DNA from 2 places in the Idiomarina sp. PL1-037 genome. Region 1 is predicted to be linked to the other one. Evidence: riboswitches for the same ligand, from Rfam matches in the RefSeq annotation. Region 1 holds a riboswitch; the other holds the start of a gene.

Evidence for each region. Region 1 has a riboswitch for thiamine pyrophosphate ahead of thiC (phosphomethylpyrimidine synthase ThiC). Riboswitches for the same ligand answer to the same signal wherever they lie in the genome.
Region 2: another riboswitch for thiamine pyrophosphate. It lies ahead of U0358_RS12145 (TonB-dependent receptor); the one in region 1 lies ahead of thiC (phosphomethylpyrimidine synthase ThiC).

What each region holds. Positions count from the first base shown of each region.
Region 1 is NZ_CP139873.1:1,300,640-1,315,922, reverse strand. It holds gene surE (5'/3'-nucleotidase SurE) at 1-7, opposite strand, end outside; gene truD (tRNA pseudouridine(13) synthase TruD) at 4-1,056, opposite strand; gene ispF (2-C-methyl-D-erythritol 2,4-cyclodiphosphate synthase) at 1,056-1,535, opposite strand; gene ispD (2-C-methyl-D-erythritol 4-phosphate cytidylyltransferase) at 1,551-2,312, opposite strand; gene ftsB (cell division protein FtsB) at 2,331-2,612, opposite strand; gene U0358_RS06095 (sulfite exporter TauE/SafE family protein) at 2,705-3,427, shown strand; gene U0358_RS06090 (bifunctional diguanylate cyclase/phosphodiesterase) at 3,468-5,957, shown strand; gene U0358_RS06085 (DksA/TraR family C4-type zinc finger protein) at 5,959-6,225, opposite strand; gene U0358_RS06080 (putative signal transducing protein) at 6,334-6,636, shown strand; gene U0358_RS06075 (MAPEG family protein) at 6,667-7,089, shown strand; gene U0358_RS06070 (hypothetical protein) at 7,208-7,576, shown strand; gene U0358_RS06065 (Fe2+-dependent dioxygenase) at 7,593-8,249, opposite strand; gene U0358_RS06060 (4-helix bundle domain-containing protein) at 8,338-9,132, shown strand; gene U0358_RS06055 (c-type cytochrome) at 9,268-9,660, shown strand; gene U0358_RS06050 (multicopper oxidase domain-containing protein) at 9,694-10,851, shown strand; gene U0358_RS06045 (formylglycine-generating enzyme family protein) at 10,862-11,614, shown strand; gene U0358_RS06040 (SCO family protein) at 11,607-12,251, shown strand; TPP riboswitch at 12,292-12,410, shown strand; gene thiC (phosphomethylpyrimidine synthase ThiC) at 12,494-14,200, shown strand; gene thiE (thiamine phosphate synthase) at 14,200-15,283, shown strand, end outside.
Region 2 is NZ_CP139873.1:2,582,804-2,598,086, reverse strand. It holds gene U0358_RS12215 (ubiquinone biosynthesis accessory factor UbiJ) at 1-120, shown strand, start outside; gene ubiB (ubiquinone biosynthesis regulatory protein kinase UbiB) at 123-1,784, shown strand; gene tatA (twin-arginine translocase TatA/TatE family subunit) at 1,805-2,026, shown strand; gene tatB (Sec-independent protein translocase protein TatB) at 2,027-2,377, shown strand; gene tatC (twin-arginine translocase subunit TatC) at 2,370-3,104, shown strand; gene U0358_RS12190 (TatD family hydrolase) at 3,094-3,885, shown strand; gene U0358_RS12185 (sensor domain-containing diguanylate cyclase) at 3,878-5,656, shown strand; gene hemB (porphobilinogen synthase) at 5,674-6,681, shown strand; gene U0358_RS12175 (Ppx/GppA phosphatase family protein) at 6,678-7,604, opposite strand; gene rhlB (ATP-dependent RNA helicase RhlB) at 7,606-8,886, opposite strand; gene trxA (thioredoxin TrxA) at 8,978-9,304, shown strand; gene rho (transcription termination factor Rho) at 9,554-10,822, shown strand; gene ubiD (4-hydroxy-3-polyprenylbenzoate decarboxylase) at 10,830-12,302, shown strand; gene fre (NAD(P)H-flavin reductase) at 12,303-13,004, shown strand; TPP riboswitch at 13,055-13,153, shown strand; gene U0358_RS12145 (TonB-dependent receptor) at 13,207-15,283, shown strand, end outside.

The sequences.
Region 1 (15,283 bases):
TCATCATCTGGATTCACCACTTAAGTCCACAATTTCATTTAACACGGCTGTTGCATAAGCACCGGATGGAAGCGTAAAGCGAAGTTCTGCGTCCTTGCCCTGCCAACTCATTTCTGGGTTTTCTATGCGCAACAGAATAGCCCGCCGAGCTGCTTCTACACGCAGCTTTTTGAGCGCCTGTAACCAACTATCGAAAGCTTGTAAAAAACGTTGTTCAAAGGCCTCGGCTTCCCCCTTAACTAAGGGTTTAGTCGTGCTTCCCGCTAAAGGTGCCGTTAAGTAAATATTGTTATTTGCCAGCCGTTGTTTAAGTTCGTCGTCCCATTGCTCTACGGTAAAAACCGACTGGGAGCCTTCCAGCATGACACAATCACCTTCCAGATGGCCCTCAATACCAAAGTCGCGTATTCGCTCAGCCACTATCTCGTTAAATAAATAGCTGCGCAGTGCAGACAAATAGAGGCTTCGTTTGGTGCGGCTGATACGCGGTGGTCGGCTCGCCATAAGCCAGCGCTCTGCCTGGGCTACGTTATCTCCGCTGCGGCCAAAGCGCTGCTCGCCAAAATAATTTATTACACCCCGCTCACTCACTCCTTGCCAGAGCTTTTCCAGCGCCTCTCTGGAACTAACATTAGCTAACCGGATAACGAAGCGATTCGCACGGTGAAACCCCGTCTTTAATTTTTTGGTTCTGCGTATTACTCGCTCAACTGACATTTCTTCATCATTTAACTCGTTCCAGTTAAGCGTTTCTTTGCCGGGTAGCTGAATAGAAAACCATTGCCAGGTCACCGCCTGACGATCTTTTAACCCTGAGTAACTGACATTTCTCTCTGATACTCCGGCAAACCGGGCTATTTTCTCCGCACAAAAATTTGTATTAGCTCCGGTTTTCCTAACCCAAAGCCACTGGTGCTCACCTTCACCGTCATCGGCAACATCCAGCTGCTCAATAACCTGAAAATCTTCCGGCGTCTGTTTAAATTCGGCCTGCGGTCTGTGCCCTTTATGTAAACGTGGTAACTCAGCCAAAGACACTTGTGAGGGTGCCAACATTAAAATGACTCCATAAGAACCACGGCATGACAGGCAATACCTTCTTCACGCCCCACAAAGCCCAATTTTTCTGTCGTTGTCGCTTTGACATTCACATTATCGATGCAGGTTTTTAAACATTGAGCAATACTGGCCCGCATATCGTCAATACGAGGTGCCATTTTCGGAGCCTGAGCGACAACGGTTACATCAATGTTACCGGTCTTAAACTCTTTGTCCTGACATAGACTTACTGCATGACTCAGCAATTCGGCACTATCTGCCCCGGCATAGCGTTCATCGGTATCCGGAAAGTGCTGACCAATATCACCCAAAGCTAAAGCGCCCAATAACGCGTCGGTGACAGCGTGCAGAACAACATCTCCGTCGGAATGAGCGACAAGTCCCTGATCATGCTCAATTTCAATGCCTCCTAAAATCAAAGGCTTATCAGAACCCCAACGATGAACGTCATAACCATGGCCAACACGGATTTTCATGAACGACTGCCCTCTTTAATTTTTATGATCATTATTGTTCGCTAATAACCAGTCGCGAACACATTCAAAATCTTCCGGATGAGTCACTTTTAAATTACGGATAGACCCGGGAATAAGCGCCGGCTGAAAGCCACACCATTGCATAGCCGACGCTTCGTCCGTTAACTGAGGGTTTAGCGCTCCCATCTGCTCAATAGCCTGGCGTAAACGTTCTGCATGAAAAACTTGTGGTGTCTGTGCCTGCCAAAGCGCTTCCCGATCAACACTGGATTCTATATGAGTCAGACCGTTTTCATTATTGATAGCGATAACAGCACGTTTCAAAGAGTCTCTTACCGGAATGGCCAGAATTGCGCCTTGAGGATCCGTTAATCCATAATCAATAACCGCTGTTAGTGCCCTTTTCGGTAAGCACGGACGCGCTGCATCATGCACCAGCACGTGGGTAGCCCCTTGCGAAACGGCAACTTTAACTCCAGCCATTACAGATTCGGCACGGCTATTCCCGCCTTGTACAAAATGAACCTTTATTGGCAGGGTTTCTTTAAGCTCAATAAGGTATTCACCATTAGGGTCAGAAACCGCGACGAAAACCTGTTTCACCCGCGAATCGTTCAATATGGCTTCGATGCTGTACTCCAGCAAAGTCCGGTTAGCGACCGTGAGAAACTGTTTGGGGACGTTTGTCTGCATACGGCTTCCGTTGCCAGCCGCAGGAATTACAGCCATTAACGAATCAGCCTGACCGTCTGCGTGGCTCTCTGACTCACTTTTCATCTCGCTCACCCGTTCATGCTATGGGTTACGATCAGGTACAAGACGGAAGAAAAATTCATCTTTTTTTACCATCCCTAGTTCGTTACGGGCACGCTCTTCCAGCGCATCTTCCCCTTCGCGCAAATCTTCGATATCTGCGTAAATAAGTTGGTTACGTCTTTCCAGATTTTCATTCGTATTTTTCTGACTGCTGACTTCTTGCTGCAACCGCCAATAATCCGGTAGGCTGTTTTTGCCAAACCACAGACGGTATTGTAACGCAAGGAACAAGGCCAACAACACGACCAGAGTCACCCGCATGCTCAGCTCCGTTGTTTTTCCTGTTATCATTATGAAGACTATTGGCGTGACTGAAAAGCCGTTTTCAGCATTATAAGACAAAAGAGGTTCATTTGGAGTATTTCGCTGCCGCAATAGTATTTTTCTTCGCAGCTTTGATTCAGGGGGTAAGCGGTTTTGGCTCCGGTTTGTTAGCCGTCCCAATTCTGGCGCTGTGGTTTCCTATTAGCTTACTTACGCCTGCGCTGTCTGTCGTTAATATTGTGATAGGCGGCTGGATTTATTGGAAAAACAGAGAAGCAGCTCGCCCGTCTCAATGGAAGTGGCTGATTTTTTCAGGCGTCATCGCCTCTCTGATATCGGGCTCCTTGCTGCTAAGCGTAAACGAACAGCTTATTAAACTGGTTCTCGGTTTTGTCATACTGGCTGTTGCACTCGCACTAGCCAGCGGTAAACAACTACCAACAGCGGAACATACGCCCGGACATATTGCAGTGGGTACGGGCTCCGGCTTACTCAACGGACTAATGACATTAGGCGGGCCTCCCATTGTTTTATTTCTGGCCAATGCCCGTATTCCCAAACAGCAATTTCGCGCTACGCTCAGTCTGTTTTTCTGCTGCATTGCCATGGCAAATGTCGCGAATTTCTCGCGCCAGTCTATTTACACAGAGTCCCATTTTTATTTGGTGCTCACCTTACTACCCTGCGCGCTTATTGGCGCCAGCGTCGGGCAAAGACTTCAACACCATGTATCAGAACAGCGTTTTCGACAGTTGACTCTGGCATTAATGATACTTTCGGGAGTCAGTGTCGTAATGCAAAGTATTAAATAATTTTAGTACTCCAGCCACTAGCTCTGGTAAAATTAACTTTATGCTTGAAGCCCTATACGCATTTTTTGATTTGGGTCAATTTTCCCAACCCTCTATAAATGGCTCCCATAATCCTGGGTTAGTCACTCTCTCTTATTGTGTTGCGCTACTTGCCTCTTATACCGCAATACTCACGCTGGAGCGCGTACGAATATATCAGGCAAAGTTTGCTCGCTACAGTTGGCTAGTTGTCAGTGCGGCCATCTCTGGTGTCGGCGTCTGGAGTATGCATTTTATTGGTATGCTGGCTTTTGAACTTAACCTTCCCATGAGTCATGGCGTATTATTAACTCTTATTTCGGTTGTCCCTGCCATTGTCGGCAGTTTTATTGCCATGAAAATCCAAATATCTGAGTCGTCGGGCGGTGCTATAATAATAGCAGGCACTATATTAGGCGCAGGTATTGGCCTCATGCACTATACCGGTATGGCTGCAATGCAAGTGCCAGCTCACCTTCGTTATGACCCATTTTGGTTTATACTTTCGGTCGTTATTGCCGTATCGCTGGGCATTATTGCCTCTCTTGCATATCGGCATTACAAGCGAACCCAAAAAACCAGCTGGTTCACACGAAGAAGTGCACAAGTTGTTGTAGCAGCTATTATTGCTCTGGCTATCTCAGGTATGCATTATACCGCCATGATCGCGGCTAATTTTTATCCTGCAAGAGAACCCGATACAACATTCATAGGCCACGGCAACTGGCTGGCGTATGTTGTCGGCATTGGTTCGTGCTTAACCGCTTTGATGGCTATTATAGCCTCGCAGATAGACCGGCGTTTACAGCAGCAGCAAAAATTGGCCCAAATGTCGGCAGAGCAACTTTATGAAGTTATTAGTGCCATAGATGACGGCTTGTTGCTATTCGACGAGCACAACCGTGTTTTATTAGCGAACCAGGCCTTTACGCGACTCACTGGGGAGGAACTAAAACAATTAAAAGGAAGTAAACTCAATATTGAAAACTATATTGAGCACGCCGATAAATTACTGGAAAATATCAAGAGCACGTTAGTTCATAGAGCAGCATGGCAAGGTAAAGTTAATGCGAAAAAGCGCTCTGGCGCGACTTTTCCTGTACGCTTAAGTATTTCAGAAGTACGCTACAACCAACAAAAAGAACGACATTTTGTCGCAACGGTCACCGACATTAGTGCAGAAGTTGAGTCCAGTGAACGTATCCGTAACCTGGCTTACAACGATGCCTTAACCGGATTAGCGAATCGCCGTTCTTTGTTGGATCATTTGCAGGATAAGCTTGCAACCGATAAGAAAGACGGGCAAAACGGCGCGTTAATTCTGTGCGATATCGATAAATTTAAAATACTGAATAATACCCTGGGTTCGGACATGGGTGATTTGCTGCTAAAACGCGTGGCAGAAAGGCTGAAAAGCTCAACCAAAGCCAACTCATTCCTGGCGCGTTTGAGCGCGAACGAATTCGCCGTTGTGTTAACTGGCCTTGAGCGCGGTAATTCAATTAACATAAAACAGCAATTGTTGACCCGAATTTATCAATTGCAGGATCAACTACAACAGCCCTATCAGTTAAACAGCTATACACACCTTTGCTCCTTTAGCGCAGGCGCTTCCTTGTTTGACGACAGCGAATCAAATGCTGAAACCTTAATGACGCAGTCAGGCCTCGCATTATCTCACTCAAAACGCAAAGGCACGGGAGAGGTCTCACTGTTCCGTCAAGACTTTGCCGATGCAGTCAGCAAACGAGTCAAACTGGAAGAGCAATTGCGTCATGCAATAAAACAGAACGAATTCGAACTTTATCTGCAACCCCAGGTAAATGTTGAGTCAAAGGCTACCGGAGCTGAAGCACTCATCCGCTGGAAACAAAGTGATGGTCGCTTTGTTTCTCCTTCTGACTTCATTCCTTTAGCCGAAGAAACCGGTTTGATTGTTCCTCTGGGGTACTGGATTACTGAGCGCGCCTGCCAAATTCTCCAGCAATGGCAACAGAGCCCGGAAAAAGCAAAGATGCAACTGTCGATTAACGTCAGTGCCAAACAATTTCAACAACCCGAATTTGTTGAGCAGGTTCAACTTCTGGTAGAAAAGTATGAGGTACCGCCTCATAAGTTAAAGCTGGAGCTCACAGAAAGCTTACTGATGGATGACATTTCCAGCGTCACCAACAAAATAAAGCGTTTGAAGCTGCTTGGTATTGAGTTCGCGCTGGATGATTTCGGTACGGGTTACTCGTCTCTTTCCTATCTTATGCAAATTCCGTTCGACACCCTGAAAATTGACGTGTCGTTCGTACGCAATATGCTGGATAGTAAAGAAAAAGCTCAAATTGTTCACACCATTATTCAGCTAGGAGAAAGTCTAAAACTGAACATTGTTGCTGAGGGAGTCGAAACCGAAGAACAGTTTAATTATTTGGCCCGGCTAAATTGCGATACCTTTCAAGGCTACCTGTTCAGTAAGCCCGTACCTGAGTCCGAACTTCTGGCAGATAAGACAGCTCCATAGCTTAACGTAGCTGGCTGTCTTTACTCCCCCTCCGGTTAAAGCCCGCTTTGCTTGAATCCTGCTTGTCGAGTTCCGCCTGGCATTCCACACACAGACGAACACCCGGAATAGCTTTGCGCCGGGCTTCCGGAATAGGCTCACCACACTCTTCGCAAAACTCCAGACTTTCGCCGCCGGTAAGTTTGCTGCGTACGCGTTTTACTTCATCTTCGGTACTGGCATCAATTTGTTCCTGTACGGCACCATCGTGCGACCAGCCACCCGCCATATACAACTCCTTAGAAAAAATGGAGAACACAAACAGACGCTGAGTCTGATACATTAACTATAACGTAAAAATTAACTGCTATTCAGGTTTTACCTATAAGAAACGCCTATGAAACTTATTTATACCCATGAAAACAAACTATTAGTGGAAAACGCTCGTAACCTATTGCAAATGGAAGGCATTGAAACGGTTATGAAAAATGAGTTTTCCAGTGGCGCCGCTGGTGATTTAGCGCCATTAGATACCTGGCCTGAGCTCTGGCTTGTTGAAGATACTCAACTCGCTGTCGCTAAAACACTGATTGAAAACATGGAAGAGCAGGCTAACGGGGCGGACTGGCGTTGCAATAATTGTCAGGAAATTAACGGAGCCGCTTTTGAAGTCTGCTGGAATTGTGGAAGCCCGGCTTAATGATTCATACAAAACGAAAGGAGATTTAAAATGAACGGAAGTGAAACTTATACCATGGCTTATTGGGGCGTTCTTATTGCACTAGTCATTTTGCTGGTTCAATGGGTTATTGCCAGTGGTCAAAAAGCGAAGCAACCCGGTGCCGTCCCGGGCAAAATCGACGACTCACTGAGTCATTCATCTTTTGTGTTTCGTGCTCATCGTACCCTAATGAACTCATTAGAGAACTATCCGCTGATGCTGGGCACAGTATTTCTTGCTTTCTTCATAGGTGCCAGCGCTTTCTGGACGGGGCTGTTTATCTGGATTTTCGCTATTGCACGCTTAATTCATATGGTTCTTTACTACGCCATAGCAACAGAGAAAAACCCCAGTCCCCGCAGCTATTTCTTTATGATAGGTTTAGCCGGTAACATTGCATTATTGATCTTATGCGGCATAACTCTGATCTAATTATCATTAGATCTATTTACTTAACGGGCCGACAATGCGCCGGCCCGCTATAACTATTGATAACAAATAAATATAACTATAATTTGGTAAGACAACAAAGGTAAGAGTTCCAAATTCTATGAAAGCATTTTTATCCATCACGGCAATCAGCGCCTTTTTAATTGGCTGCAGTAGTGCGAGCTTTAATACAAACGTAGAACCCTATGCGAAAAATAAATATCGAATGATTGCGGTGAAAGAGTATTCATTTCAGCAAATGATCACATTTCAAGCTGAATCACTTGGCGGAGTATCTGCTAACTACTGTCAACAGAACCTCAAAGACCCCAAAGCTAATCAGTCAGCCGTCATCGACAACTTAAAAACCAAAGTTTATCAAAGAGGAGGGAATGGGCTAGTTATTGAGCAATGCCGTTCTTCAAAATACCGATCCTGTGAAAGTTATATTGAATGCTATGGTTCTGCTTACAACGTTCCTGAAGATTAATATACATAGCTAAGTATTATACATCAGCCCATTCTCTTAACAGGTTATGAAACACTTTGGTTAGGCGATCAAAGTTTTCAGACTTACCGTTTGCATCAAATTCAGCTTTCAACGATTGCTCTATATCAAAGAGTAACTCTCTGTAATTAGGCTGCTTAATTAAGCTTTGCACCCAGCCTATCATTGCCAGCCTCGAACCTTTAGTAACCGGATTAACCCGATGTAGGTAATGACTCGGATACATGAGAATATCTCCCTGCCCCAGTCGCCAGCTCCGCTCGCCACTGGCATCCTCAATAACCAGCTCCCCGCCTTCAAAATCCGATAATGGTGACAAACCCAGCGTAAAAGAAATATCGGTTCTTACACCGTTCATTAAGGAATCATCCATGTGGGTACCATAGTACTCTCCCTGCTGATATCGGTTTATAGTCACCCGCGCGACCTGCTTTGGCCGCATAACCGATTGCACCAGAGCATTTTGCTGAAGCCTGTCCAGCAACACCTGAGTAGCCGCCTCAGACTTTTTACCCGACAGTTGCTGGTTATTTTTTACATCTTTCGCTGCCCAGCCTGCGGTTTTTTTGCCATCGCGAAACTGCCCGGCATCAAGACCCGCAACAATACTCTTTACTGTGTCTGTATCAACGGCGTTGCTAATTTGTAATATCATGCTTCCACACTTCTAACTTGCGAATAGTTATCATTTCTGCAAATATACATGAGTTAACTCTCTCAAAAAAGCATACTAAGGTCTTTATATGTTTGAAAAGAAAAAAGTTTGGCTTGGCGTTGGCAGTGTTCTGGCCACCACCGTAGCAGCATCACAAGTAACAGCAGCGCCACTGACGCAACCGGGCGCAGCACCGTCTATGTTCATGGCAGCCCCTATGGCAGAAGGCGAAATGGCCGCCCCTGAAATTGATTTAAACACCAATGACACCGCTTTTCTGGCGCAGTTGGGTTTTATTCGCGGCCATTTATGGGTGGGAATGAAACTTTACGAGCAAGGTCACATTGAAATGGCCAAAACTCATATGAAACACCCGGGTGACGAGCTCTACAGTGGCCTCACTGAGGCATTTGAAGCACGCGGCTTACCCGGATTTGCCGAACCGTTAAATACCCTGGCGGAAAGTGTCATTAATGATAAAGATGAAGACACGGTTATGAGCAACTACAAGACTCTGCTGGACTCTGTCAGCGCTAATGAACCTATTGCTGACATGTCAGCTAAAGACGTGATACTGAGTGTTTCATCAATGCTAATGGTAGCCGCCGACGAATACGCTATTGGCATTCAAAATGGCGAAGTCGCTAACGTGCACGAATATCAGGACGCCATGGGCTTTAAAGAAATTGCGCTCGAACGTTTAAACCGCATTAATGATAAAGAAGCAAGCAAAGCTGAAGAAGCCATTAGCGAAACCCGCAAGGTCATCGGTAATCTTGAAAACCTCTGGCCTACCACAACTCCAGAAGGAAAATTCGAAGGTGACCCGAGTAAAATTTACGGTGCTGCCTCTCGTATCGAACTGGAAGCACGCAGTATTTAATACCCACCAGCCTGCATTAGGCTTACTTCTTTTACACATAAAGGAGTAGGCCTGAGTTACCCCTTCATTTCACTCGTAAAAGCTCATTAAAGAAGTATTCTAAAGGCATCTTAAGTCAATGACGAAGGTGTCGTTATGAGCATTCAATCTCTTTGCAAAGTATCACTTATTGCCGTGTCACTCGCGGGTTTATTCGTAAGCCAGGCAGTCGATGCCAGCGAGGGCGAAAACGTTTACAAAAAATATTGTCAGGCTTGCCATCAGCCAAATGGTAAGGGCATGCAAGGTGTTTTTCCACCACTGGCAAATAACCCGAACCTAAAGGACAAACCGTCTTATATCGCCGAAACCATAATTCAGGGTAAGTCAGGCGCTATCACCGTTAATGGAACTAACTACAACGGCGCTATGCCGCCCATGGGTTATCTGAAAGACGCCGATATCGCGACCTTAGTCAACTACATCAATACCGAGCTTGCAGATGGCAGTGAAACTATCACAGCCGAAGCCGTTGCCAGTTTGCGTTAAACCTATTTGTTATCAGTTAAAGGAAAAATCATTATGAAAACTCTAAGTTTATCAATTATCAGTGCATCCCTTCTGGCCGCTATGGCCTCTGCATCAACTCCGGTTAATGCGGAAGAACTCAGCCTTAAACATGACAGCGAATATGTCATTGATGGTAAAATCTTTGGCTTACCAGAAGCTAAAGTGTACCGTGAAGACTACAGCGGCCCGGCGGTTGTTGGCGACTACCTTACTCAGGTTCCAAATATCGCCAAGCTCGACTATGAAGGCAACAAAACTCACGATGTACGCATGGATGTGTTCTCTCAGAAAATAGAAGTTGCTCCGGGAGTAACCTATTCAGCCTGGACATTCGGTGGCTCAGTACCCGGTCCCGTATTACACGTGCGTGAAGGCGACCGTGTCATTTTCAAAATGAAAAACCGCTCTGACGAAGAAGTGACTATCACGAAGCCGGTAAAAAATGGTTCGCCATTTTTCCAGCAAGTACAAGCCAACGGTTATCAGAATAACCAGCCTGTCGTTAACCCAATGCCCCACTCTATGGACTTTCATAGTGGCACAGTAGCAGCGGAAGACAAATGGCGTACCATTTCTCCGGGTGAAACTATTGAGTTCGAATGGATAGCCAACTACGCGGGGACTTATATGTATCACTGTGGTACTTCCAGCGTACTTATGCACACAGCTATGGGGCAGTATGGCGCCGTTGTGGTATCTCCTAAAGATGGCTACCCAACTGACAAAGACGTTGATAAAGAATTCGTTCTGGTGCAATCAGAGCATTATCTGGAAGAGGCATCAGAAGGTAACTACATCTATAACCACGGTGCAGCTTTAGACCGCCAACCAAGTCATGTGACCTTTAATGGCCATGTTGCAGCACTTAGCGACAACCCTTTACGCGCGAACGAAGGTGACCGTGTGCGCTTACATGTGTTAAACGCAGGTCCGTCGGGCACTTCCAGCTTCCACGTTATTGGTGCCATTTTCGACCGCGTCTGGTACGAAGGTGACCCGCGTAACGAATGGTACGGCATGCAAACCGTACTGCTGGGTGCCAGTAACAGTGCGACAATTGAGTTTATTGTTCCGGAAGAAGGCATCTACAAGCTGGTCGATCACGAATTTGCTGATGCAGAGCGTGGCGCAGCTGGCGCATTAATTGCCGGTCCGCGCAAAGAGAAATAAGGGGAAACTTATGGTTAAGTGGCTTGGAGTTGCAGGTGTTTTATTGTCACCGTTAGTGCTTGCCGATCCAGTTCTGATCAATGGCGGTGCGTTTAAGCCACCGGTATTACTGGACAAAGAGCGGCTCAGCATAGAGATGGAAAGTTTCATGCTGGACTCAACTCCGGTCACTAACCAAGAGTTTCTGGAATTTGTCATTGAACAACCGCAGTGGCAGCGAGACAACATCGCTGCCCTATTCCATGACGGAAATTACCTGAAGCATTGGGATGATAATACTGGATTTGCTGAAGGCAAAGAAAACGAACCCGTCACTTATGTCTCCTGGTTTGCCGCACGCGAATACTGTTCCGCACAAGGTGGCCGCCTGCCCGACCTTAACGAGTGGGAGTATGCGTCGGTCAAATATCGGCAACAGCAGAACATCAGCGATGATGACTATGCCCGCAACTTGTTTGCCTGGTACAGCCAGCCACACAGCGCGAAACAACAAACTGTCGACCCAAATGCTGACCAATTGATGCACATGCACGACCGTGTCAACGAATGGGTAGACGACTATCAATTATTACTAACCAACGGCGATGACGTCGATTTGCTCTCCGGTTCATGTGGCGACGGAGCGCGCTTTATGTCGAGTTTTAGTAACGCCAATTACGCCACATTTTTCCGTTATCAGTCGCGCAGTGATTACGCCCCGCAAAGTGCAACCAGCACTATGGGTTTTCGTTGCGCATACGACCTGGAGAACGATCATGAATAAATTGCTAAAATTGACCGCCCTGGCCTCTTTGATCTTTGCTGCCCAGTCTCTTGCGCAGGATCATTCGCATCACGATATGCACAAGAATCAGACAGCTAACGACCACAGCAATCATACAGCAATAAACGCAGCAGAGGTCTCTCACTCCGAGTCGGTATACCAGGTAGATGCGACCTGGAACACGCATAAGAATAGCGAACTCAAGCTTTCAGAACTTGAAGGCCAGCCGGTTATTCTTTCCATGATTTATGGCAGTTGCACCACCGCCTGCCCAGTCTTGGTCCATGATGTAAAACGCTTATACAGCAAGCTGGACGAAGACACTAAACAGCAAGTTAAGCTCGTTATGGTGAGTTTTGACACCGCTCGCGATACACCCGAAGCGCTAGCTGACTACGTCAAGCAATACAAGCTTAACAACGACAGCTGGCTGTTTCTGAACGGTTCGGAGCAGGATATCAGAACCTTAGCTACAGTACTTGGCGTGAGGTATCGCCAGCGTCCCGACGGTGATTTTGATCACAGCAATTTGATCACTATTCTCGATAAGCAAGGGCTTATTGTTGAGCGTATAGAAGGTTTAAGCCAGCCGATGGAGAAGCCAGCTAAAGTTGTCGCCAAACTGGTTAACGATTAACGACGGTTGCATTCGTTCTAAGATTTTGTTCCACTAAAAAGGAATCTTGTCGGAGTGCCGGTTACTTTCTTGATTAAGTAACCGGCTGAGACCGCAATTGCGGGATCCGTTGAACCTGATCAGGCTAATACCTGCGAAGGGAACAAGAGAGCATCAGCATGACACAACCGTCGTTTCTGCGCTGGTGTTCCTTTCAACACTCCTGACAAGCATCTCTAACATCAACAAAATGAGAGAATGCTATGTCGACTGCACCATCGAATAACCGTTTAAACCGCCAACAGGCTGAATCCTTTTTATCGTCGTTATCCGGGCATTATTACCCTAATTCCAGCCGTGAATTTCTTTCAGGCAGTAACAAAGACATCCAGGTACCCTTTCGCCGCATTCATTTAAGCGAAACTTTGCACCAACCCACGCCGGGTGTGAAGTTACCACCGAACGATCCGGTCGATGTGTATGATACTTCCAGCATTTACGGCGACCCGGAAGCTGCAATTGACGTGAACGAGGGTTTGAGAAAAATTCGTGAAAACTGGATCAAGCAACGTCATAGCGAGAACCAAGAAGACAATCACGGTATTACTCAACTGGCCTACGCCCGGCGCGGCATCGTTACGCCCGAAATGGAGTTCATAGCACTGCGTGAGAATATGGGGAGAGAGCACCTTGAAAACCCCATAACGCCGGAATTCGTGCGCGACGAAGTCGCCAGTGGACGCGCGATTATTCCCGTTAATACCCACCATCCCGAATCTGAACCGATGATTATTGGCCGCAACTTTTTAGTCAAAGTGAACGCCAACATTGGTAACTCCTCAGTCAGTTCGTCTATTGAAGAAGAAGTTGAAAAGCTGGTATGGGCCACGCGCTGGGGCGCTGATACCGTTATGGACTTGTCTACCGGGCGTAATATTCACCAAACCCGGGAATGGATCTTACGAAATAGCCCGGTCCCCATTGGTACGGTGCCTATCTACCAGGCATTAGAGCGCGTCAATGGAATTGCTGAGGATCTGAGCTGGCCCGTATTTAAAGACGTGCTGCTGGAACAGGCTGAGCAAGGGGTAGACTATTTTACGATTCACGCCGGCGTACTGCACGACTTCATTAAGCTAACCGCAAAACGAGTGACCGGCATTGTCTCCCGTGGCGGTTCGATTATGGCGAAATGGTGTATGGCGCATCAGCAGGAAAGCTTCCTTTACCAACACTTCCGGGACATCTGCAAAATTTGTGCGAAATATGACATATCACTGTCTTTGGGGGACGGCTTACGCCCCGGCTCCATAGCCGACGCCAACGACGAGGCTCAGTTCGCAGAGCTGAGAATACTCGGCGAGTTGACTCAAATTGCCTGGGAGTACGATGTACAGGTGATGATAGAAGGCCCCGGCCATGTGCCTATGCATAAAATTCAGGAAAACATGGATGAGCAATTAAAGCACTGCCACGGTGCGCCGTTTTATACCTTAGGACCGCTAACCACAGATATAGCACCAGGTTACGACCACATTACCTCAGGTATTGGTGCTGCGATGATCGGCGCCTTTGGCTGTGCCATGCTCTGCTATGTTACCCCGAAAGAGCACTTAGGTCTTCCCAACAAGGAAGATGTCAAACAAGGGATGATCGCCTACAAAATAGCGGCTCATGCAGCCGATTTAGCCAAAGGGCACCCAGGCGCTCAGGCCCGGGATGACGCTATGTCAAAAGCCCGCTTCGAATTCCGCTGGGAGGATCAATTTAATTTGGCGTTGGACCCGGTTACCGCTCGCAGCTATCACGATGAAACACTGCCTCAGGATTCGAACAAAACTGCGCAGTTCTGCTCTATGTGCGGTCCTAAGTTCTGCTCCATGAAAATTTCTCATGAGGTGCGTCAATACAATCCGGACACTCGCATTGATGTAAAAGTAAAAGATGCGGCGACCGCAGGAGCAGAATAATGTCGGTACCTGTCGTATGGACTGTCGCTGGCTCTGACAGCGGCGGTGGCGCAGGCATTCAGGCGGACTTGCACACATTTCGCAGTCTGAATGTACATGGTTGCAGTGTCATAACCACAGTGACCGCTCAGAACTCTGTTGAAACCAATGGATTGTTCCCATTAGCTGCTGACGCCATTCTTCAGCAGCTGGAATGCCTGCAACAGGACATGCCCCCTGCTGCGATAAAAATTGGTTTGCTCAGTAATGTTCAACAGTTGCGGGCTGTGGCTGACTTTCTAAAACAGTGGCCTGATACCCTTCCCCGGCCTTTCGTGGTCTGGGATCCAGTGATTGTCAGCACTCAGCAGGATCAGTTGTCTGAACTCAAACCAGAACACTGCGAGGAGTTATTCCCGCTGGTTGATATTATTACCCCGAATTTGGAAGAGCTCAGTTGGTTGAGTGGCTTGAGTGTTAACGATGAGAGTTCAATGTGTCGCGCTGCAAAACAACTTTTTCATGCTGGACTAACTCAGAGTCTTATCACTGGTACTGACTTTCGTAATGCAGGGAAAATATCTGATCATTACCTAACCCCCGAAGAGCATACTCAATACATTCAGCAAAAGTTGAAAACAAAACACAGCCACGGAACAGGTTGTACTTTGTCTTCTGCTATTGCGGCGGTATTAGCGCATGATTATCCATTTGAGGATGCCATTACGGTAGCTAATGCCTATGTGCATCAAGGCTTACTTCAAGCCAAAGGTATAGGCCGCGGACCCGGTCCTGTTACTCATACACACTGGCCACAGCAAATTGAACACTTTCCAAAGATAAAAACGCCGGAGTTGCCCTGTATTGACCTTCAATTTCCCAGACTAGACCAGGAACCCGGACTCTATCCGGTAGTGGATTCTTATGAGTGGATAGAAAAGCTCTTAAAACTGGGCATCAAGACACTGCAACTGCGTATTAAAGATGTAGATGACCCGCAGCTAGAAACCGCTATTAAAAAAAGTATTCAGCTGGCGAAGCAATATTCGGCACAGCTGTTCATTAATGACCACTGGCAACTCGCTATTGAACACAACGCTTATG
Region 2 (15,283 bases), 1.3 Mb from region 1:
ACCGAAGAGAAGAAATTATTACCGGTAAGAGCTGAATTTGACCAGTTTAAAACCGATTTACAACAGCTGCGGGCTCAAATCGAGCGCCTTGAACGCCAGTGTCGTGATAAGAAGGGTTAATGATGCGGACGCGTCGCTTTTACAAAATTACCAAAACACTACTGAGTTACGGGCTAGATGATCTCATCCCTGCGCGTTGGTTGCCCTGGACGATTCGTTTAGGCCGCCATGCTTTTTTCTGGTTACCCAATAAGCATAAAGACAAACCTGCCGGTGTGCGTTTAAGACTGGCACTGGAAGAGCTTGGCCCGGTCTGGGTCAAGTTCGGCCAAATGCTCTCAACCCGCCGCGACTTATTACCGCCCGATATTGCAATTGAGCTGGCACGCCTGCAGGACAAAGTGCCTCCTTTCGACGGTCATGCCGCACAGCGTATTATCGAAAAGTCCCTAGGTTTGCAGAGCATTAACGACTGTTTCACAGATTTTGACACAACGCCTTTAGCCTCGGCGTCAATTGCTCAGGTGCACACTGGGAAACTGAAAACCATAGACGGTGAGCTAACGGATATTGTCATAAAAGTTATTCGTCCGGATATTCGTGAAACGATTAACGCCGACCTGGAGTTGATGGAAACCCTGGCGTCGGTAGCTGCGCACCATTTGCCGGACGGGCGGCGCTTAAAGCCGAAAGAAGTAGTGAAAGAGTACCGCAAAACCTTGCTGGATGAGCTGGACTTAATGCGCGAAGCCGGGAACGCGATACAGCTCAAACGCAACTTTGAAAACTCAGACTTGCTTTATATTCCGGTGGTTTACAGTGACTACAGTCGCCACAACGTGATGGTCATGGAGCGTATTGACGGCATTCCGGTGAGCGATATTGCTACACTGAAAGCCCGCGGCGTAGATATGAAAAAACTGGCAGAGCGGGGTGTTGAAGTCTTTTTCACTCAAGTGTTCCGCGACAGCTTTTTTCATGCCGACATGCACCCTGGCAACATTTTTGTGGCGAAAGATGATCCATTGAACCCGCGCTACATCGGTATTGATTTTGGTATTGTCGGAACTTTAAACCGCGACGACAAACGTTATTTAGCTGAAAACTTTTTGGCATTTTTTAACCGCGATTACCGAAAAGTGGCAGAACTACACGTTGATTCAGGCTGGGTACCCAAACACACCAATATTGAAGAGTTTGAGTCGGCCATAAGAACGGTTTGTGAACCTATTTTTGAGAAACCGTTAGCGGATATCTCGTTCGGACATGTGTTGGTTAACTTATTCAATACAGCTCGACGCTTCGAGATGGAAGTACAGCCGCAGTTGGTTTTGCTACAGAAAACCCTTTTGTACATTGAAGGTTTGGGGCGTCAGTTGTACCCGGAACTGGACTTATGGAAAACTGCCAAACCTTTCCTTGAGCGCTGGATGAAGGAGCAGTTAGGTTGGCGTGCAATTGTGCGGTCGGTAAAAGAGAACGCGCCGTACTGGGCGGAAAAATTGCCGGAAATGCCAATGATGCTGTATGAAAACCTTCGCCAACAACATAATATTGATGAGCGCGAGCGAGAGTTACGTAAGCAGCAATTGCTAACTCAAAGACAAGCATCGACGTCGCTTTTCTGGACAGTGTTAACGGGCAGCGGCTTAATTTGTACGACATTGCTCTGGAATCAGACTGAGCTTTCAGACGTGACTATTGGAGCGGGTATTGTCACGGTTCTTTTGGGCCTTATGGCCTGGCGGACTCGTCCGAAAACAAAGAATAGTGAATTTGTTTAACTTAAACGGTAGGAAATAACATGGGTGTATCACCTTGGCAGTTACTCATCTTGTTGGTCATTGTTGTATTGCTGTTTGGCACCAAGCGTCTGCGTGGCCTGGGTTCAGACTTAGGTAATGCGGTAAAAGGCTTTAAGAAGTCTATGGGCGACGAAGATGACAGCAAAGAGAAAGACGACTCTTTGCAGCACAAAGAAGAACATGACAATAAATCGAATTCGGACAAATCCGGGAAATCTTAAATGTTCGATATTGGTTTCTGGGAGTTATTACTTATTGCGATAGTCGGTCTGCTGGTGCTTGGTCCCGAGCGCCTGCCTTCGGCTATTCGCGGCTTTCAGAGAACCCTGTCGAGTATTAAACAGTATTCTCAAAAAGTACAAAACGAGCTTGACCACGAATTGCGGATTAAAGAGCTGCACGAACATTTGAAACAAGCCGAGAGTCAGGACCTTGAAAATTTAAGTCCGGAACTGCAACGCTCGCTAGTCGAATTAAGAAGTGCGGCAGAAGAGGTTCAGCGACCCTATTCTAAGCCAGATTCGAAACCCAAAGAAAAAACCGGAACCGATGTGGGTAAAGGTAATGAGTGACTCCCCTTTATTAAATCACTTGCTGGAGCTCAGAAACCGGCTATTACGCTCGGTGTTGGTTATTCTGGTTGTGTTCGCAGCGCTCGCTTACTTTGCCAATGACATTTACCATTTTGTCGCCCAGCCGCTACTGATGAACATGCCGGTGGGCTCGCAAATGATCGCCACAGACGTTGCCGCACCTTTTTTCACCCCTTTTAAGTTAACGCTGGTTGTGGCGCTGGCGCTTAGCGTTCCCTATTTACTGTGGCAAATATGGGGTTTTATCGCACCGGGCTTGTATGGTCGCGAGAAGCGCCTGGTCATTCCGCTGCTGGCTACCAGCACGTTGTTGTTTTATGCCGGTATTGCCTTTGCCTATTTTGTGGTTCTGCCTCTTGCCATGGCATTTTTCAGTAGTGCTGCGCCGGAGGGGGTCACTGTTGCTACCGACATTTCCCGCTATCTGGACTTTATTCTGGCGATTTTCGTTGCCTTTGGTATTGCCTTTGAAACGCCGGTTGCCATTATGCTGCTGATCTGGACCGGCACCTGCACCCGCGAATCATTGGCAAAAAAACGGCCTTATATTATTGTTGGTGCGTTCGCTATTGGTATGTTGCTAACCCCTCCCGATGTTATTTCCCAAACGTTACTGGCAATACCTATGTGGTTGTTGTTTGAGTTAGGTTTACAAGTTAGCCGTTGGTATACACCCACCCAACAGGAAGACGACGATGTGGTTTGATGCCGGTGTCAATTTAACCAACAAACGGTTGTTGAGCGATCTGGACGGAGTGATGGCTCGTGCCGAGCAGGCTAATGTGCAAAAGCAGTTGATTATATCAACCTCTATTGAAGAGGCGGAGCAAGCCGTTAAATTGTGCCAGCAGTTTCCTGACAAGTTGCTGATGACCGTGGGTATTCACCCTCACGACGCCGGCGAGGTGTCAGCGAATTACAAAAAACAGTTACGGGAATTGGCCGGACAGCCCTGTGTTGTCGCTATTGGTGAATGCGGTCTGGATTTTAACCGGAATTTTTCTCCCCGCGATGCACAGGAAAAGGTATTCGTTGCTCAAATTGAGCTGGCTAATGAGTTAAATCTTCCACTGTATTTGCACGAACGCGATGCAATTGACCGCCAAATAGAGCTGTTAAACCAGTATTGTGATGACTCAACGCCCTGCTTAACTCACTGCTTTACCGGTGGCGCCGAAGCGCTGAACCGTTATGCTGAGCGAGGCCATTGGTTTGGCATTACCGGCTGGGTGTGTGATGAGCGACGTAACCAAGAACTGGTGTCAGCTTTGCCTTACCTGCCTCTGAACAGGCTGGTACTTGAAACGGATGCGCCGTTTTTATTACCGCGGGGGCTGAAGCCGCGACCTAAAATGAATGAGCCTGCGCTTTTGCCGGTAGTTGGGGAGGCTCTGGCCAACTATCTTGAGGTGTCGGTACAGCATTTAGCCGAGCTGACCTATGCGAATACGGAACGGTTTTTCGGGCTGGGAGAGAACAGTGACTAAAGCTTCCGGAGTAAGTGCATTGCAGTGGCTATTTTTGGCTCTCGTGGCTCTGCTTTTTTCTGCATCCGCTGCTGTGGCGCAAATACTTCCCGAAAGCCAGTCAGAGCTGGCAATTGAATACACTAACAGCCAGCAAAATCTGGACTTAGAAACCGCAAAAAACTTACCTTCAACTGATTGGCGCAAACTCGATACAGACCGGGCATCCTTTGGTTACACCAGTGATGAATATTGGTTTCGTTTTAAACTCGATGCTAAACCTTATGACCGTATTTTGCATATTGCCTACCCTTTGCTCGATGAACTGACCGTTTATATCATGAGCCCGGAGGGGCTAAGAACTTATCGGATGGGTGACACTTTGCCGTTCAATGAGCGTCCAATACCAACGTCAGAATTTGCGGTTCCTTTACCCACCGACATCGGCGGTGAAATTTATATTAAAACTAATACGCAAAGCTCAATGCGCCTGCCTATCGCTGTACGTACCGAAGCTGATTTTTTTGAGACGCAAATGAACCGTCGTATTGCTGAAGGAATTTACTTTGGTGTACTGCTTTGTATGGCGGTTTATAACCTTTTCGGTTTTATTGCGTCGCGCGAGCCTGAATTTGGTGTGTATTCGCTTTACACGCTATTTTTTGCCGGCTTGATGTTGTCATTAGAGGGGCTTGGCTTTCATTACTTATGGCCTAACTCCCTGTATTTACAGGATAAAGGAATTCCAATATTTGGCAGTCTCACCTTTCTAACCGCTGCCTTTTTTGCTTATCAGCTCCTCGAACTAAAACGTTACCGATACACCTGGGGTCGCGGGCTAATGGTGATGGCCTTCCTCTCAGCCGTCAGCCTATTAATTGCTATTTTCGCCAGTTATCGGGTCAGTATTCACATCCTGCTGAGCCTGGCTATTCCTGGTTGTCTATTTTTGCTGCTGGTTGGCGTGTATCTTTGGCGTAAGGGCTTTTTATATGCGCGTATCTTCACACTTGCCTGGTGCAGTTTGCTAATTTCTGTGGTCGCTAACTCGTTGGGTTATCTTGGAATTATCGACAGCATGTTTATTCAGCGTCATGCCATTATGATAGGGTCAGGCATTGAAATTTTGCTGCTCTCCTGGGTTCTGGCCGTACGCTACAGCGAACAACGTAAAGAGCGCCTACAGGCTGAGCAACGTCATAACCGCGAGCTGGAAGAGAGTGTCGATGAACGCACTTTTGAGCTACAAATTGCCTTACGCGAACTTCAGGAGGTTAATACTGAACTGGAGCAGAAGAGCATCGAAGATCCTTTGACTGGCTTGCATAACCGCCGTTATTTTCAGCAGCACCTGGAACGTGAGCTGCGGCGCACACTGCGGCGCGAGTTACCGCTTGCGTTATTAATGATTGACGTCGACCACTTTAAACCCGTGAACGATACCTATGGTCACCTTGCCGGAGACCAGATTTTGCAACAGCTGGCAAAATTAATGCAGCAACACGCTAAGCGAGCCGCGGATATTGTCTGTCGTTATGGTGGTGAAGAGTTTGCCATTATCTTGCCGGAAACCGACATTCAGGAGGCGGAAACTTTTGCCAGTCAGTTGCTGGAAAAGGTTCGTAATACCGAGTTTAAAACCGATGCCGGCTTGCTTAAGATTACGCTGAGTATTGGTGTGATCTCCACTAGCGTGCGTATTTTTGATAATGTGGATGAAATTTTTAAAGCCGCAGACGATGCGCTATATGCCGCCAAACATAAAGGCCGCGACAGATTAGCGGTGCAGTAACCCATCAGGAGTGAAGAATGACAAATCAAGGTGCTTTTCCGGGCAGACGCCTAAGACGTTTACGCCGCCACGATTTTAGCCGGCGGCTGGTGGCAGAAAACCAGTTGAGCGTGGACGATTTAATTTACCCTATGTTTGTTCTCGAAGGTGAGAACCAGCGTGAGCAGGTCAGTTCAATGCCTGGCGTTGACCGTGTGAGTATCGATCTGTTGTTGCAAGAATGCGCTCAGTTGGTTGAATTCGGTATTCCTATGGTTGCCTTATTCCCGGTAACGCCTGCTTCGGCTAAGTCGGAGATGGCTGAAGCGGCTTATGATGATAACGGTCTGGCTCAGCGTGCGGTCAAAGCCATAAAAGCCAAGTTTCCGGAGCTAGGCGTAATGACCGATGTGGCTTTGGATCCTTTTACAACTCACGGGCAAGACGGCATTCTTGATGGCAGCGGTTACGTGATCAATGACGTTACCACTGAGGTTTTGGTAAAGCAGGCTGTGTCTCACGCGCGAGCCGGAGTAGATGTTGTAGCTCCGTCGGACATGATGGACGGGCGCATTGGCGCTATTCGTTCAGCACTGGAAGCTGAAGGCTTTATCAACACTCAAATTATGGCGTATTCGGCTAAATATGCCAGCGCGTTTTACGGCCCATTCCGCGACGCGGTCGGCTCTGCCGGAAACCTGAAAGGGGCTGACAAAAAGACCTATCAGATGGACCCGGCTAATTCAGACGAAGCCCTGCAGGAAATTGGACTGGATATACAGGAAGGCGCTGACATGGTGATGGTGAAGCCGGGCATGCCTTATTTGGACATTGTACGCCGTGCAAAAGACACTTTTGGCGTGCCGACTTTTGCGTACCAGGTCAGTGGTGAATACGCCATGCTCCAGGCTGCCATTAAAAATGGCTGGCTGGGTCAGGACGTTATTGAAGAAAGTTTGCTGGGTTTCAAACGAGCCGGTGCTGACGGTATTTTAACGTATTTTGCAAAATCGGTAGCTGAACGTCTTACAACGAATAAACGCTAAGCCGTAATTTCATTGGCAAGTTGCGCGAGTAAACCCTCGCGTAACGCGCCGGAAGTCACTTCAAAATCGCTCACACTAAGTACCTTCAGCACAGCCAAAAGTATGGTGATTCCGCCCATTAGAACAGCGCGGCGGTCATCACGTAATCCGGCAAAATTCAGACGCTCAATTTGCCCCTGCCGGATACAACGCTGAATCAGTTCACTTAACCAGCTTTGACTAAGCCCTGGCTGTTTTTCCGCCGCCGCTATTTCGGTAAGTGCACGAAAAGTACCTGATGCGCCAAGAACCCGCAGCCAACCATGTTGCTTATAATCAGCGGCGTAGGGCGTAATAAGCTTCGTAGCGGCCTGAATAGCTAGCTCTACGTTATCCGGGGTAATTTGTCCATCTTTAAAGAAACGGTTTTGAAACACTACACAGCCCATATCCAGACTGTTAAGCACATTAGCCTGGGTTCCATTACCGGCGACAACCTCTGTACTTGCACCGCCAATATCAATAACCAGAACGTTATCCCGGCATTGCGACGCACTACAAACTCCCGCATAAATGAATTCAGCTTCACGCTCGCCGGTAATAACTTCAATAGGGAAGCCTAATGTCGACTCAAAGCGCGCAAGAAGTTCTTTCTGATTACTGGCTTTGCGCAGCGCTGCAGTTGCTACCGCTTTTACTGCAAAGGGCTGGAAGCGTTTCAGCTCTTTGGCAAACAGAGTAAGACAATCTATGGCACGGGAAATGGCAGCGTCGTCTATGCTGTCATTGTCGCCCAAGCCGTCGGCTAGACGAACTTTCTGTTTACGCTGGGAGAGAATCCGGGGCTTAGGAAAGAAGCCCGTCATTGAAACTTCTGCCATCAACAGGTGGAAACTGTTGGATCCCATGTCGATGGCAGCAAGTTTGCGCTTTTTGGCTGGCATATTACGACGCGTTGCGCGGAGGCCCTGAGCGACGGCCGCGAGGTTTGCCCTTGCCTCCTCCGCCTGAGTTATGGCGACGACGGCGCTGAATTGGACGTGGACGTCGCAAATCAGACAGCAGAGCATCGCCATCGTATTTGGTGACCGGAATGGTGTGACCAATGTAGTCTTCAATAGCCGGTAAATTGTATACGTACTCTTCACACGCCAGGCTTATTGCGGCGCCACTCGCTCCTGCACGACCTGTGCGGCCTATACGGTGAACATAATCTTCGCAGTCATCCGGTAAGTCGAAGTTATACACATGAGTCACTTCAGGAATATGCAGGCCACGTGCGGCGACATCGGTAGCGACTAGAAAGTCGAGCTTTCCTTCGGCGAAGTCTTCCAGAATGCGTAAGCGCTTTTTCTGCGGAACATCGCCAGTTAACAGACCTGCGCGGTGTTCGTTTGCGACTAACCAGCCGTGTACCTTTTCGCAACCGTGCTTGGTGTTGGCGAAAACAATGGCTTTATCCGGCCAGTCTTCCTCAATCAGCGTAAGTAATAGCGGAAACTTTTCTGGCTTAGAAGGATAAAACAGTTCTTCAGTTACCCTTGTCGCCGTTTTTTGTAACGGCTCCACTTCGAGTTTAGTCGGTGCATTCATATGCTCGTAAGCCAGTTCCTGCACACGATAAGACAATGTTGCAGAGAACAGCAGATTCAGCCGCTTGGATGGATCCGGCATTTTTTGCAATAAATAGCGAATGTCATCAATAAAGCCAAGATCGAACATGCGGTCGGCTTCGTCCAGCACCACAACTTCAATGTCTTTAAGACTGAATAGACCCTGCTTATAAAAGTCGATAAGGCGACCAGTGGTACCGACCAGTATGTCTGGTTGTGCCGCTAGTTGTTCTTTTTGACCTTCGTAGCCTTCGCCGCCGTAAATCACGCCCATTTTCAAGCCGCAATGCTCAATAAGGGCATTAGCATCGTGCGCTATTTGAATAGCGAGTTCCCGAGTCGGTGCCATAATCAGTGCGCGTGGGCCCGATTCGGTTTTTTCGGACGATTCGTTCTGCATTAAGCGGTTGAAAGTAGCCAGCAGAAATGCCAAGGTTTTGCCTGTACCTGTCTGAGCCTGACCAGCAACATCGCGGTTAGACAGAGCAACGGGCAGACTTAACGCCTGAATTGGAGTACAATACTCAAATCCGGCACTGGATATTGCTTGCTGGATTTTGGGGTGAAGCGCCAAATCAGCAAAGCGAGTTTCTGTAAGATGTTTTTTAGTCATAAGTTATAAGCATATCAGTTTGCGCTTGTATTCAAAAACAGAAATAATACTATTCTAATATTTCCACGCGAAGAAAGTAGCGGAGAGTACCATGAGTGACGTAATAGTTCAGCTAAGTGATGACAGTTTTGATGCTGATGTCATAAATTCCGATAAACCCGTATTAGTCGACTTTTGGGCTGAGTGGTGTGGGCCATGTAAAATGGTAGCACCTATTCTTGATGACATTGCCAGCGAGTACGCTGATAAATTAGTTATTGGTAAGCTGAACGTCGACCACAATGAACAAACCCCACCTAAATACAATATTCGTGGCATTCCAACGTTACTGTTGTTTAAAGGCGGCGAAGTTGTCGGAACGAAAGTGGGCGCATTATCACGTGCTCAACTGACTGAGTTTTTAGACCAGCACATTTAATGATTGTCAAAAAACGGCGTGTTAAGCGCCGTTTTTGTTGAGAAAACTGGACGAATCGCTTTTTTGGTGATAACTTCTGCTCATTAACTGTTCATTCGGGTTCACCAACTCCACCGGTTAGCCTGTTTTTAAATGAAACGTCTGTTTCTGGTTTCGCACTTCGCGAATTCCGAAAGTTCCAATTGTTTTACTTTCTAGAGTCAAATTAAAAAAGGCTTTGTGTTCAATCGATAACTCGAAAACCCTCCTATGAATCTAACAGAACTTAAAGATAAACCCGTAAACGAGCTAGTTCAGCTCGCGGACTCAATGGGTCTTGAAAATATGGCCCGCTTGCGCAAGCAAGACATCATTTTCGCTATTTTAAAAGCGCATGCTAAAAGTGGTGAAGACATTCACGGCGGCGGTGTGCTGGAAATTTTGCAGGATGGCTTTGGCTTCTTGCGTTCAGCCGACTCTTCCTACCTGGCTGGACCAGACGATATATACGTCTCGCCAAGTCAGATTCGTCGCTTTAACCTGCGTACGGGTGACACAATTGGCGGGAAAATTCGCCCACCGAAAGACAGCGAACGTTATTTTGCCCTGCTGAAAATTCGTGAAGTGAACTTCGACAAGCCTGAAAACTCCCGCAATAAAATCTTATTTGAAAACTTAACGCCGCTACACGCGGAAGAGCGTTTTCATTTAGAGCGCGGTAATGGCAGCAAAGAAGATATCACTGCACGAGTATTGGATTTATCAGCGCCAATTGGTAAAGGTCAACGTGGTCTTATTGTCGCGCCACCTAAAGCGGGTAAAACCTTATTGCTGCAGAATATAGCGACTTCTATTGCAGCGAATCATCCCGATGCAGAACTGATTGTACTATTGATTGATGAGCGTCCGGAAGAAGTCACCGAAATGCACCGTCTGGTGCATGGTGAAGTCGTTGCTTCCACCTTTGATGAACCAGCCAGCCGCCACGTTCAGGTAGCGGAAATGGTTATCGAAAAAGCCAAACGTCTGGTTGAGCATAAGAAAGACGTGGTGATTTTGCTCGACTCCATTACTCGTTTAGCCCGTGCTTATAACACCGTTATTCCAAGCTCCGGAAAAGTCTTAACCGGTGGTGTGGATGCCAACGCATTGCACAAACCTAAGCGTTTCTTTGGTGCTGCGCGTAATGTAGAAGAAGGTGGTAGTTTAACCATTATTGCAACCGCGCTTATTGATACCGGCTCGAAAATGGATGAAGTCATCTACGAAGAGTTTAAAGGTACCGGCAACATGGAGCTGCACCTGAACCGTAAGTTGGCCGAACGCCGTGTGTTCCCTGCAATTGATTTCAACCGTTCAGGTACGCGTCGTGAAGAGTTGCTGACCACGCCGGACGAGCTGCAAAAAATGTGGATCCTGCGTAAAATCATGCATCCCATGGGCGAAGTTGAGGCCATGGAATTTTTGATTGACCGTTTGCAGATGACCAAAACCAATGACGAATTCTTCGAATCGATGAAACGTCAACGCAACAGTTAAGTGGCGTATGAAATATCAAGATCTGCGTGATTTCATCGCGCTCCTCGAGGAGCGCGGTGAACTGAAACGTATCCAACAAGAAATAGACCCCTACCTCGAAATTACTGAAATATCAGACCGTACGTTAAAAGCACAAGGTCCGGCCTTATTGTTTGAAAACGTGAAAGGCCATGATATGCCGGTTTTAGCTAATTTATTCGGCACCCCAGACCGGGTGGCTTTAGGTATGGGTCAGGAGTCGGTGACCGCCTTACGGGATGTGGGGAAATTGCTGGCCTTTTTAAAAGAGCCGGAGCCTCCTAAAGGCTTTCGCGACGCGTTGAATTTACTGCCTAAGTACAAAAAAGTGCTGAGCATGTCGCCAAAAAGCATTAAAAAGGCGCCATGTCAGCAAGTGGTTATGAGCGGCGATGACGTTGACTTAACAAAGTTGCCGATTCAGCATTGCTGGCCGGGCGACGTTGCACCGTTGGTTACCTGGGGGCTTACGGTCACTCGTGGTCCGCATAAAGAACGCCAGAACTTAGGTATTTATCGCCAGCAACTCCTGGGTCCGAATAAGCTCATTATGCGCTGGTTGTCGCATCGCGGTGGCGCACTGGATTTCCAGGAGTGGTGCCAGCAGCATCCGGGCGAAAAGTTCCCGGTGTCAGTTGCTTTGGGTGCTGATCCTGCAACTATTTTGGGCGCGGTAACACCGGTGCCCGATAGCTTGTCGGAATACGCCTTTGCCGGATTGTTGCGCGACAGCAAAACCGAAGTAACACAGTGCCTCAGTAATGATTTACAAGTACCGGCGCACGCTGAAATTATTCTGGAAGGTTATATAGAGCCGGGCGAAATGGCGCCGGAAGGCCCTTATGGCGATCATACCGGCTACTACAACGAAGTGGATGAGTTTCCGGTGTTTACCGTGACTCATGTTACCCATCGTAAAGATCCGATTTACCACAGCACCTATACCGGGCGTCCACCGGACGAACCTGCCGTGCTGGGCGTTGCTTTAAATGAAGTGTTTATTCCGTTACTGCAAAAACAATTCCCTGAAATTGTCGATTTTTATTTGCCACCGGAAGGCTGTTCGTACCGTTTGGCCGTAGTCACTATGAAGAAGCAGTACCCGGGTCATGCGAAGCGCGTGATGATGGGTGTCTGGTCTTTCTTACGTCAGTTTATGTACACCAAATTCGTAATTGTGTGCGACGACGACGTGAATGCGCGTGACTGGAAAGATGTTATCTGGGCTATGACAACCCGGATGGATCCGGCACGCGATACGACCCTGGTCGAAAATACGCCTATAGATTATCTCGATTTCGCTTCACCGGTTTCCGGACTGGGCTCGAAGATGGGAATGGACGCCACCAATAAATGGCCGGGTGAAACTGACCGTGAGTGGGGCGAGCCAATAGTCATGAGCGACGAGGTAAAACAGCGTGTTGACGAGCTGTGGGACGAACTGAACATTATGGAGTCGTGAATGAGTCAACAAATGACCTGTAAAGCTGAAATTTCGCGCCAGTTGGCCGATGCTGTGTGGGAAGTGCGTTTGCAACTGCCGCAACCGGTTGAGTTTAAAGCAGGCCAGTACCTTATGGTGATGATGGGCGAACGCGATAAGCGGCCTTTTAGTATTGCGTCGTGCCCGTCCATAAAAAGTGAGTGGTTACTTCACATAGGCGCCACGCCGGACAACAGCTATGCAATGGAAGTGTTGGATAAAGTGCGTGCCGATGGGGAATTAGAAATTGACGCGCCAGATGGTGTGGCTTTTTACCGTCAGGAAAACACTAAGCCGGCAGTGTTAATTGCTGGTGGCACCGGTTTCTCTTACACCTATTCTATCTTGCAGCAACATTTACGTTTGTCGCCAGAGCGGCCTCTGACACTTTACTGGGGTGCAAAAAGCTTAAGCGATCTGTATTTGCATGACGAACTGGAACGCTTAGCAGGTCAGTACGAGCACTTTGATTACCACCCGGTCGTCGAAGACGCGGATAACAACTGGGCTTATTCTATAGGTTTGGTGCATCACGCGGTTATGGCTCGTGAGCAAAGTCTGCCTGAATGTGAAATTTATATGGCTGGCCGCTTTGAAATGATACGCGTTATTCGCGACGATTTTGTCGCTAAAGACGTACCGTTAGAAAACCTTTACGGCGACGCTCTGTCCTTTATTTAATTGCACTGAAAGTAAATTTGTTTAACTAACAAGCTGCGTTATACTGACGCCGCTTTACCAAGGGGTGCCGGCAACGGCTGAGATGCATTAGCGAACCCTTAAAACCTGATCCGGTTAATACTGGCGTAGGGATGGTAGAAAACCCGTCTAATTACAGCCTTACCGGATCGTTTCTGACTCTGTTGTTTTGAGGAAATGATCCATGAAAATAATCAATTCATATTTAGCAGCCAGCATCGCCGCTGCGTTATCCAGCGTTCCCGCTTTTGCCTTTGCAGCAGAAGACACACAAGATACAAAAGACATCGAGATTATTGAAGTGAGTGGTGACTTTCATCGCCGCACCTTAAACGAAACCACCAGTAGTGTTTCAATTATTGATGAAGATGCGATGCAACAGCGTCACTCGCAGCATTTACAAGACACGCTGAACAGCTTTGCGAACGTGAATTTTTCTGGTGGTACTTCTACCGCTCGCTTTATTCAAATTCGTGGTATTGGCGAACGCTCTCAGTTTGTTGATCCGGTCACTCCTTCTGTGGGCTTGCTAATAGATGGTATTGACTACAGTGGTTTAGGCAGTGCTGCGTCTTTGTTTGATATTAATCAGGTGGAAGTTTTTCGCGGTCCGCAAAGTGGACGCTTTGGTGTAAACGCTATGGCGGGTTTATTGCTTCTGGACAGCACCGCACCGAGCAGCGATTTTAATGGCCAGTTTCAGTTATCAGCAGGCAACTATTCCGAAGCGATGGGCGGCCTGGCTATGGGCGGTAGCCTAGGGGCATTAGGTAATGCGCGTTTCTCGGTCAGTCAGTTTCAGCAAGACGGCTACATTGAAAACACCTACCTTGAACGCGACGACACGGGACAGCGAGATGAACTGACTGCGCGCTTCAAATTGGATACCGAGCTCAGTAAAGACTGGCTGCTGCAAACGGTTCTGCATTATAACGATGTCGACAATGGCTACGATGCGTTTAGTCTCGACAATACTCGCGAAACTTTGTCCGACGAGCCGGGTTATGATCGTTTAGAAAGTCAGGCGTTGCGCCTGCAGCTCAGTTACCTGGGTTTTGACAATAGCCGTCTGGAAATGTCTGTTAACTACCTGGATGCAGACACCGGCTACGCTTACGACGAAGACTGGACTTATAAAGGTATCGCACCGGGCTGGGAATACTCGGCTTTTGACGCGTACCTCCGCGACCGTGACGACAAAACCGCGGAAGTTCGCTGGGTATCCGACGAACCCGAAAATCTGTTTGGTGTTGATAGCGAATGGGTTTTAGGTTTGTACTATTACGATAAGTCGGTACAACTGACGCGCGACTATTTTAACTGGGATTTAGGCCAGCCAAGTATTTTCAACAGCGACTATGACAGTAAAAATGCGGCTATCTACGGTGAGTTGACTCAGCATTGGAGTGACCGCGTTAGTACCATCACTGGCTTGCGGGTAGAGCGTTATGACAACGAATACCTCGACAGTCGTGGTATTACTGCGGAGCCTGAAGATACCATGGTGGGAGGTAATTTCAGTGTTCGTTACCAGGCGTCTGACGACAGTTATCTGTACGCGACACTCGCACGCGGTTACAAAGCTGGCGGCGTTAACGGCGAAGCTTTAGGTAAGGCCAAAGATCAGGGGCTGGAAGAAGTAGAAAATTATTTATTAGACCGCTCAACCTATTCTCCTGAAGTCCTCTGGAGTACCGAGTTTGGTGTAAAAGGGAGGAGTGCAGATGGACTGCTAACATCGAGAGTAAGTGCATTCTATCACTGGCGAGACGACGTTCAGTTAAAGAGTTGGGTTAATCGCAATCAGTCTTTCGTTGGTTATATTGAGAACGCCGCTGAAGGCACAGGCTATGGTCTGGAAGCGGAAATTCGTAATCAGTTTACGGACTGGTTGGCGATTTTTTCTTCGGCCAGTTGGTTACAAACCGAAATTGAAGGCTTTGTCACTGAAGATGGCACCGATATGACCGGGCGGGAGCAAGCGCAAGCGCCTAATTACCAGTTGAATATTGGCTTCGAGGGCTGGTTGGGCGAAAACTTCCAGTGGGTGATTCAGGCCGATGCGAAAGACGAGTTCTACTTCTCCGACTCGCATAACCAGAAAGCGGACAGCATGGCAGTGCTGCAGCTTGCGCTAAACTATCATTACCAGGATTGGCACTTTAGCGTGTGGGGGCGTAATTTAACGGATGAAGACTACGAGGTTCGAGGTTTTTACTTTGCCAACGACCCCAGAACTGGTTATGAAAATGAAGAAACTT